DNA from 3 places in the Rahnella sp. BIGb0236 genome. Region 3 is predicted to be linked to each of the others. Evidence: predicted binding sites of a transcription regulator. Region 3 holds the regulator's gene; each other region holds the start of a gene.
What was found. The regulator CRP, encoded in region 3, controls carbon source genes, mostly activating them, when cyclic AMP is high. The targets are predictions, from matches to a motif close to ATGTGANNNNNNTCACAT.
Positions count from the first base shown of each region.

Region 1: a site for CRP is predicted at 1,886-1,903, ahead of idnD (L-idonate 5-dehydrogenase). Genes of this name have one in related genera too.
Region 2: a site for CRP is predicted at 1,587-1,604, ahead of EDF78_RS22025 (PTS sugar transporter subunit IIC). Genes of this name have one in related genera too.

Region 1 is NZ_SOAO01000004.1:112,316-115,597, forward strand. It holds gene EDF78_RS10230 (DJ-1/PfpI family protein) at 109-705, opposite strand; gene idnD (L-idonate 5-dehydrogenase) at 793-1,824, opposite strand; gene EDF78_RS10240 (benzoate/H(+) symporter BenE family transporter) at 1,947-3,149, opposite strand.
Region 2 is NZ_SOAO01000015.1:26,020-29,301, forward strand. It holds gene gltS (sodium/glutamate symporter) at 1-107, shown strand, start outside; gene EDF78_RS22025 (PTS sugar transporter subunit IIC) at 163-1,488, opposite strand; gene recG (ATP-dependent DNA helicase RecG) at 1,719-3,282, opposite strand, start outside.
Region 3 is NZ_SOAO01000004.1:365,560-368,841, forward strand. It holds gene EDF78_RS11315 (YccS/YhfK family putative transporter) at 1-1,005, opposite strand, end outside; gene crp (cAMP-activated global transcriptional regulator CRP) at 1,067-1,699, opposite strand; gene EDF78_RS11325 (OsmC family protein) at 2,063-2,470, shown strand; gene EDF78_RS11330 (LysR substrate-binding domain-containing protein) at 2,472-3,282, opposite strand, start outside.

The DNA.
Region 1 (3,282 bases), 250 kb from region 3:
TGTGAAGTCAGTGTGCGCCTGAATTAAGATGAGATGAATGCCAAAAACGGACAGGATACTGACCGGGGCGGACGACCTGCGCCATCCGCCATCGGTTCTGTTTTTTGATCAAAGTTTCTGATCGGCGCGCCAGTGGTGATAATCGATATGATCGGCCTGGAAATTGGTGGCTTCGGCATTGCCGGTCAGGCGGTAAGCCAGCTGGAATGCGAAATCAAACGCCAGCCCCAGCCCTTTGCCGCTGAGCAAATTGCCGTCTTCCACAAAGGACTGATTGACGTAAACGCCGTCTTTCACGTCTTTGTATAAATCGCCGGAGCAGACATAGCGGCGGCCTTTCAGCAGGCCATTTCCGCCCAGCACGCGGGCGGCAGCGGAGCACAGCGGGCAAATCAGTTTACCGGCCTCGTCGTGACGGCGGACAAACTCTGCCACTTCTTTGCTGGCCGCCAGCGCCACGGATCCTTCCGGTCCGCCGGGCATCACCACGGCATCGAATAAACGGTCGCCCTGCGCAGACAGCAATTCGTTGGCCTGCATCTGAATGCCGTGATAGGTGCGCAGCGTCTGACTTTTCTGGCAGGCCAGCGTGGTGACCTGAATCTCCAGCCGCTCGAGAATATCGAGCACAATCACCGCTTCGCCTTCTTCAAATCCGTCGGCCAGCAGCAGGGCGACCTGTTTCTTCGCGTTGTCCTTTACCATAATGCAAAAGTCCTCTGAGGATAAAAATCAGAGGACATCATAAAATGAAACGTTGTTTTGATATTGTGAGTGGCGTTGCAGAGTGAACTAGAAAACCAGCTGCACTTTCGACGCTTTGGATTTATCCATCGCGTAGTCCAGTGCTTCCACCAGACTTTCCTGCGGGAATTCCGCCGACAGCAACGGCATCGGATCAACGGTTTTATTCGCCAGCCATTCCACTGCCGTGTTGAATTCTTCAGTGAAGCGGAAGCTGCCGACCCAGTTAATTTCTTTGGCAATCAGCATCATCAGCGGGAATTCATTCACCACCGGCCCCATACCGACCTGCACCAGCGTGCCGCGCGCACGGGTCACTTCCAGACAGCGGCGGATGGAAGACGGATGGCCGGAGGCGTCAAAGGCCACATCGAAAAAGCCTTTCTCCGCCTGATATTCGCTGAAATCACCCTGTGCGGCATCCAGCGCTTTGCTTGCGCCTACCGCCAGTGCCAGCGTGCGGCAACGTTCGCTCGGGTCTGTCACCACGATTTGCGCTGCGCCTTTGGCTTTCGCCGCCAGCACGATCAGGCAGCCAATCGGGCCGACGCCGGAAACAAACACGGTTTTGCCATGAATATCACCCGCCTGATTCACTGCATGAATGGCGACAGCCAGCGGCTCGGCGAACACCATCAGACGGTCGCTGACCTGATTGTCGTAAGGAATGCACTGGTCGCTGTCGACAATTTTATATTGTGTGAACGCGCCGTTGATGTGCGGAAAGTACATCGCGCTGCCGAAGAATTTCATGGTGGTGCACTGGTTTTCGTCGCCGGACAGGCAATATTTGCAGGCCTTGCATGGCTTACTCGGATTCAGCGCCACTTTCTGACCGGGCTGCAAACGCGGGTTGTCGGATTTCTCCACTACACCCACCACTTCATGGCCCAGCACCATTGCCTCGCGCACTTTGAAATCACCGACGGCACCGTGTTCGTAATAATGCAGATCGGAACCACAGATGCCGCCACGGGTGATTTTCACCAGCGTGCCCTGGCCGGTGTAGTCGAGGGTCTGGTTGATCACTGAAACGTCTTTTTTCCCGGTCACGACACAAGATTGCGTGCTGATAGTCATGGAATTCTCGCTCTTTAAAGGGCCTGATTGCGCCCAGTAAAGAGGGTTTACCCGCCGGAAAATGTGACCGTCGTCACTTTGTGCCGTGTTACGAAAACCTGTTACCCATAACTTGAACGCACTCAACCTTTCCCGGCGGAGTTATCACGGTTTCGCGCCGGAATGCTGAGGATCAGATGCGTGATCACACCGCCCGCCAGCCCCCAAAATGCTGAGCCGACGCCCAGCAGCGTGACGCCGGACGCGGTGATCAGAAATGTAATGATCGCCGCATCGCGCTGTTTTTCGTTTTCCAGAGCGCGGTACAGGCTGCCCGCAATGGTGCCGAGTAACGCCAGCCCGGCGATGGTGTGGATCAGCGCCTCCGGCAGCGCGGTAAAGACCATGCCGATCGAGCCACCAAACACGCCCGCGATCAGATAGAAAATGCCTGCCGCGACGGCAGCCATATAGCGTTTTTTCGGATCAGGATGAATATCTTCACCCATGCAGATCGCGGCGGTAATGGCGGCGATACAGACGGTAAAACCGCCGAACGGCGCTAAAACTAACGCCGTCAGCGCGGTCCAGGAAATCAGCGGGGAAACGGGCAGGTGATAGCCGTGGGCTTTCAGCGTGGCGATCCCCGGCGCATTTTGCGAGGCCATGGTGACGACAAAAAACGGAATGCCGATGCCGATCATCGACGAAAGCGTGAAATGCGGCATCACAAACGCCGGTGCCGCGAAGGTCAGTGTCTGGCCGTGCAGCGCAATATCGCCCTGTAAACCGGCGACAATCAGGCCGGCGGCCAGCGCGAGCACCACCGCATAGCGCGGCAGGGCGCGTTTCGCCAGCAGATACACCAGACACATGCTGCCCGCGAGGGCGAAATGACTTTGCAGCGAGGTAAACGCGTTCAGCCCGAAACGCAGCAGAATGCCGCCGAGCATGGCGGCCGAAAGTGCCTGCGGAATGTAATGCATCAGCCGGGCGAACAGGCCGGTCACGCCGCACAGCAGAATCAGCCCGGTGGCAAACACAAACACACCAATGGCGTCATTCAGCGAGGTGCCGGGCAGGCTGGTGACCAGCAACGCCGCGCCGGGCGTGGACCAGGCGGTCACTACCGGCGTGCGGTAATACAGCGAAAGACCGATGCTGGTGACGCCCATGCCCAGCCCCAGCATACTCAGCCAGCCGCCAATCTGTGCGACGCTGGCACCCGCCGCTTCCGCCGCCTGAAAGATAATCGCCGCCGAGCTGGTATATCCGACTAAAACCGCCACAAATCCGGCGATCACCGCCGAAAAGGTAAGATCCTGCACACTGAAACGCGAAGCCATGGGTGAAAATCCTTCTGGTTACCGGCCACTGGCGGTATGCTGTTGTGCGTTATAGCGCACATTCGATGCGCTCAAGATATCACTGTGCGTTATAACGCACAATCGCGATGAACGATCATCGTCGCAGAGGAGA
Region 2 (3,282 bases), on a different contig from region 3:
TTGCGTTTCTGGTGGTGCCGATGGTGGGCGCCTTCTTCATCGATATCGCCAATGCGATTGTCATTAAACTCTATCTGATGCTGCCGATATTCCCGGCTATCAGCTAAAAAAAACAGGCACAGAAACATCGCTTCTGTGCCTGTCTCCTTCCTTCCCTGCCTGTTATTGCGTGGCGTCGGCCTTTTCAGAGAACACCTGTTCAGCTTCAGCGGCTTTCTCCTGCGTCATTAACTGCTTCTCGTAGACCTTGAAGAACGGATAATAAATCACCATCGACAGCGCCATCAGCAGAACGACCAGAATCGATACTTTAAAATCCCAGCCCATTGCCCATGCCGCCCCGACAGGTGCCGGAGACGTCCACGGAACCAGTGAAATCATATGCGGAAGCAGATCGGTCGACACGGCCAGATAGGCGATGACGGCGTTGACCATGGGTGCCAGCAGGAAGGGGATGAAAAAGACCGGATTCATCACGATAGGCGTGCCGAAAATGACCGGTTCATTGATATTGAAACAGCTCGGCACCAGACTGAGTTTCCCCATTGTGCGCAGGTGCGCTGACTTACTGCGACAAAACAGCAGCACCAGTCCTATGGTCGCGCCGGACCCGCCAATCACGATCAGGAAATTCCAGAATGCCTCAGTCATGATATGCGTCATCGGTAAACCGGCAGCGAGGGCTGTCTGATTAAGCCCGAGATTGGTCAGCCAGAATGCCTGCAACATGCCGGAAACGATGGCTGAGCCATGAATACCGGCAAACCAAAGCAGATGACAAATCAGCACGGCCAGCAGCACCGCAGGCAGCGAGTCAGCGGCGGAAATCAGCGGCTCGAACAGCGCCATAATTGCCTGCGGCAGCAACATATCAAACCCGTATTGCACCAGCAAACTCAGCGGGAAAATCGTCACTACCACAGCAATAATCGGGATCAGCAAATCAAATGAATGCTTAATGTTTGACGGTACCTGCTCGGGTAAGCGGATGCCGATATTGTATTTTTTCAGTAACCGCGTCAGCTCCGTGACGTAAATGGCCACCAGAATGGCGGTAAAGATCCCCACACCGCCCAGCGCCGCCGTCGGCATCTTTTCATCAATTTGTGGCGCGGCCACCAGCAGGAAAGACATCAGCGCCAGCATGGCTGTCATGAACGGGTCAAGTTTGTAACTCCGTGCCAGATTGTAGGCAATCGATGCCGAGATATAGATCGACATGATGCCCATGGTCATATTGAACGGCGTCAGGATCTGCACTTCATATTTTGCCGAGAGCGCCAGCCAGCTTGTGGCGAAACCCCATGACGATTCCGGCGAAAAGGGCGGATGCACGAAAACCAATAAAAATGATCCAACAATCATAAAGGGCATTGCTGAAATGAAGCCGTCGCGCACCGCCATGACATGTCGCTGAGAGGACAGTCGTGCGGCAAAGGGGCTGATTTTCTGTTCTATAAAAGTAAAGAGGGATTGGCTGATACTCATGATGATTTGACCTTATGTTGAGGACATCAGACAGGGTTGCCTTAATTATCATCAGTGTAGTGGTGGGGTGTGGAACCGGTTACCGGCTTTGCCTCACTCTGTGAAGGTTATCAAATAACCGATGCAGAAAGCGCAGTTAAGGGAGGATAAGGAGAAATGGCAAAAATGTGTTGAGGGTGAAACATCATTTTCAATAATGTTTCGAGGGTATAAAAGCAGGAAAAGGAGACTCAGGCGTTGGTATAGCGGACGCGTTCTGGCAGCCAGCGCTCAATCAGGGCCCTGGCATGTTCAGGGAACTGCTGCTGCAGATAACGCGCAATGCGCTGTACATCGGGGATCATCGCCTGGTCACGCAACAGGTCCGCGACTTTAAACTCGGCACTGCCGGTCTGGCGCGTACCCAGTAATTCGCCCGGCCCGCGGATTTCTAAATCCTGCTGGGCAATGACAAAGCCGTCGTTGCTGTCGCGTAAAACCTGCAAACGTTTCTGCGCAGTTTTACTAAGGGGCGTTTTATAGAGCAGAACGCAGTGAGACGCGACAGCACCGCGCCCGACGCGTCCGCGTAACTGGTGCAACTGCGCCAGTCCTAAACGCTCCGGGTTTTCGATAATCATCAGGCTGGCATTGGGAACATCGACGCCCACTTCAATCACGGTGGTGGCAACCAGCAGTTGCACTTCACCCTGTTTGAACGCCTGCATGACGGCCTGTTTTTCCTGCGCTTTCATGCGCCCATGAACCAGTCCGATATTGAGTGCCGGAAGCGCCTCTTTCAGCCCTTCCCAGGTGGCTTCTGCGGCCTGAGCTTCCAGCATTTCTGATTCTTCAATCAGCGTACACACCCAATAAGCCTGACGGTTTTCCTGTTCGCAGGCACTTTTCACCCGGCTGATGATGTCGCTGCGGCGGGTATCAGGGATCGCGACGGTTGTCACCGGCGTACGGCCCGGAGGCAGTTCGTCGATGACGGACGTATCCAGATCCGCATAGGCAGTCATCGCCAGTGTGCGGGGGATCGGCGTAGCGGTCATGATCAGCTGATGCGGGTGGAAGCCCTGTTGCAGCCCCTTTTCCCACAGCGCCAGACGCTGATGTACACCGAAACGGTGCTGTTCATCAATAATGACCAGGGAAAGCGAAGAGAACAAAACCTGTTCCTGGAAGATGGCATGCGTTCCCACCACCATCGACACCTGTCCGCTGGCGATCGCGTCCTGCTGCGCCTGCCGCGCTTTACCTTTTTGTTTTCCTGCCAGCCAGCCGACCTGAATGCCCAGCGGTTCAAACCACTGACGGAAATTATTGGCGTGTTGTTCGGCCAGCAATTCAGTGGGTGCCATTAATCCGACCTGCTGCCCTTGCGCGATAGCGCAAAGGGCGGCAAGTGCAGCGACCAGCGTTTTACCAGAACCGACGTCGCCCTGAACCAGGCGCATCATCGGATAACTTTTCGCTAAATCCTGCTCGATTTCAGCCACCACGCGCTGCTGCGCACCGGTCGGACTGAAAGGAAGGGACGCGAGAAACTGATTCTTCAACCGGTCGTCATGATGCAACGGCAGGGCTTTATAACTTTGTGTACCGGCGCGGACGGCCAGCATACTGAGATTGTGCGCCAGCAGCTCTTCCATAATCAGACGGCGTTGTGCCGGATGATGACCTTTTTCAAGATCGGCAAGCTGGATATCAGGCGGCGGGCGGTGCAGCAAATGCAGCGCCTGAGGGAGCGGGATCAACGACCGGCTCAGTTCTTCCGGCAACAGTTCGGCAATTGGCACGGTGTCGAGC
Region 3 (3,282 bases):
CTGTGTGCGTAACAGACGGGCAATGCGGCTGAAATGGTAATAACAAAACTGACCGACCGGATTGTCCGGCGTGCGCGCGGCGATTTTCTCCAGCGCCGCCAGTTCATTCGCCATCGTAAAACGCCCGGATAACCGGTGATAAAGAATGTCGTCGGCGATCACCCGCAGCCGCGCAGAAATCACCTGCGCGTTGCGGCGGATCACCGCCTCGGCATGGCTTTCTTCCACCAGCCTTTGCACTTCTTCCGGCTGATGCAGGCTGACGGTGATGTGCTCCTGCAAATCGAGCGCGACCTGAAAACGCTGAAACAGCCGCTTATGGTGATGATGATGCCCGTGCTGCGGCAGCATGTGCAGTTGCTGGTAGAGCAGGGCAATCAGGTCGATGACTTTCTGCTGGCGCGCCAGTAAGGGCGGCAGGGCGGTTTCGGGATCGGTGTGTTGGGTCAGCAGGCTGTATTTGGCTTCGAAATAATCCGCCAGTTGCAGATAAAGCTGGCTGAGGGTTTCGCGCATCGGCTGTTCTTTGGAGATACGAAACCATAACCAGTTAAACAATCCGTACCAGGCGGTGCCGGCGGCAAATAACACCGGTGCCTGCCACATCGGCCGGATCCCGGCCATGCTCAGCGTGAAGATGGTGGCGACCAGCGCACCGGGCAACAGACGCGCATGCAGCGGGCTGATTTCGCCGGTGACGCCGAGCAACAGGGCCAGAGACAGCATGATCAGCGGCAGGGGAATGTGCCAGTTTTCCAGCATCAGTTGCAGCAGAATGCTGCTCACAGCAAAGAGTGAACCGCCGATCATCAGGCGTTTAAAAAAGCGTTTGTGCGGGGTATCCAGACCGGCGACGTTACAACAGGCCGGACAGAGTGAAAAAAGCAGACCCATTTGCAGGTTGCCGAACAGCCAGCAAATGCCGACAGGCAGGCACAACACCAGCGTCTGGCGCAGCGCGTAATTTATTTCAGGATGGTAAAACAGTCTTCGCCATAGCGTCATGGGTAAAGCTTAGCCCATAAAAAAGGCGCGACAGTGTTCTGCCGCGCCGATTTTTGAGGGATTAACGTGTGCCGTAAACGACAATCGTTTTACCGTGTGCGGAGATCAGGCTCTGATCTTCCAGCATTTTGAGAATACGTCCGACTGTTTCACGTGAACAACCGACGATTTGGCCGATTTCCTGACGGGTGATCTTGATTTGCATCCCGTCCGGATGGGTCATTGCATCAGGCTGTTTAGCCAGATTAAGCAAGGTTTGAGCGATACGGCCTGTTACGTCGAGGAAGGCAAGGTTGCCGACTTTCTCTGACGTCACTTGCAGACGGTTAGCCATCTGCGCGGAAAGACGCATCAGAATATCCGGGTTTACCTGAATCAGCTGGCGGAATTTTTTATACGAAATTTCAGCCACTTCGCAGGCAGTTTTAGCACGTACCCAGGCACTGCGTTCCTGACCTTCTTCGAAGAGTCCCAGCTCGCCGATGAAGTCACCTTGGTTCAGGTAGGACAGTATCATCTCTTTGCCTTCTTCATCTTTAATCAGGACGGCAACCGACCCTTTCACGATGTAGTACAGCGTTTCGGCTTTTTCACCCTGGTGAATCAGCGTACTTTTAGACGGATACTTATGTATATGACAGTGAGACAGGAACCATTCAAGAGTCGGGTCTGTTTGTGGCTTGCCGAGAACCATTTGCTATTATCCTCTGTTGTTATCGCTGCCCAAAATCACAGGGCTCAGAGTTCCCTGTACGGCACTTCAACGTAAAAAGCGCCCTTTCAGCATATAACTCCCCAGAAATGCTGCAAGCGGGTGTCGGAGTGCAACAGCCTGTTTATTGCTGTTATCACCGTGGGTTCTGTTCTTAAACCGCGAAAACCGTCACCGCAATTCACTGGAAAGTATGTTTCGGCTTTGTTTGTAGCACAGGTTTGTGATGCTGTCTTCTGTTGTCTCGCTTCAGCATGATGGCGATCGGGTTACGTTGCCAGATTTTAGGTGAAAGGGTACTCTGAGAGCGGATATCGACAAGTTTATTCACCGGGAGAATAGTTCATGCACGCACGTGTTAAATGGGTTGAAGGGCTGACATTTTTAGGTGAGTCAGCGTCAGGGCATCAGATTTCAATGGATGGCAACGCGGGCGATAAAGCCCCCAGCCCGATGGAAATGCTGCTGATGTCTGCGGGCGGTTGCAGCGCGATCGATGTGGTGTCAATTTTGCAAAAAGGTCGCAACGACGTGCGCGATTGTGAAGTGAAACTGACCTCGCAGCGCCGCGAAGAAGCACCGCGTTTATTCACGCACATCAATCTGCATTTCATCGTCACCGGTAAAGATCTCACCGATAAGATTGTCGAGCGTGCGGTCAGCCTGTCTGCCGAAAAGTACTGCTCCGTGTCCCTGATGCTGGGTAAAGCGGCCACCATCACCCACAGCTTTGAAGTGATCAGCGTCGAATAAGTTACGACCAGTCATGCGCGTGGCACTGGCTGCGCAATAAATCCAAAAATCGCCGCGCGGCAAACGTCAGCGGCGATTTTTGCGAGTAAAGCACACAGTATTCTGCCTGCGGCAGGGTATCGATATTGAGCACACTCAACCTTTCTTCCAGCCCAAACGGCGCTTTCATCGCCCGCGCCACAATGGTCAGATAATCAGACTGCAACACCATATTTAGCCCGCACACCACCGAATCTGTATGCACCGGCATTTCCGCTGCCGGCTGATGAAATCCTCCCATCGATATCCTGATTTGCTGGTAATACCCCATATCCGTTTCGGGCAACAGCCAGCGCGCATCCTGTAATTCCGCCAGAGTTGTGGCGTCTGCCAGCGGATGTCCACGCCGGGCGATAACGCAGAAAGGGGCGCTGAACAGCGGCTCACGCACCAGATCTTCCAGCGGAAATCCCGGTCCGGCGGTGCCGACCGCGAAATCCAGTTTCCCTTCGCGCAGTGCAGGTAACAACGTGGAAAGTTGCCCCTCTTTGATCAGCAGTTTGGACTGCGGAAACTGCGTCTTAAATTCTCCTGCCAGTCCGGGAAAAACCGTCAGCGCCAGCAGCGATGAAAATCCAATGGCGACGGAGCCCTGCGAATATTGTTCGATCTGGCGAATTTCATCGGCGGCGCGCTCAAGTTCTTCGAGGATAAATTGCATACGCTGCGCAAATGCACGCCCCGTTTCGGTCAGCGTCATCCCCTGATTACCACGCACAATCAACTGCGTATCGAGCGTTTGTTCCAGTTCACGCAATGTTCTGCTGACCGCC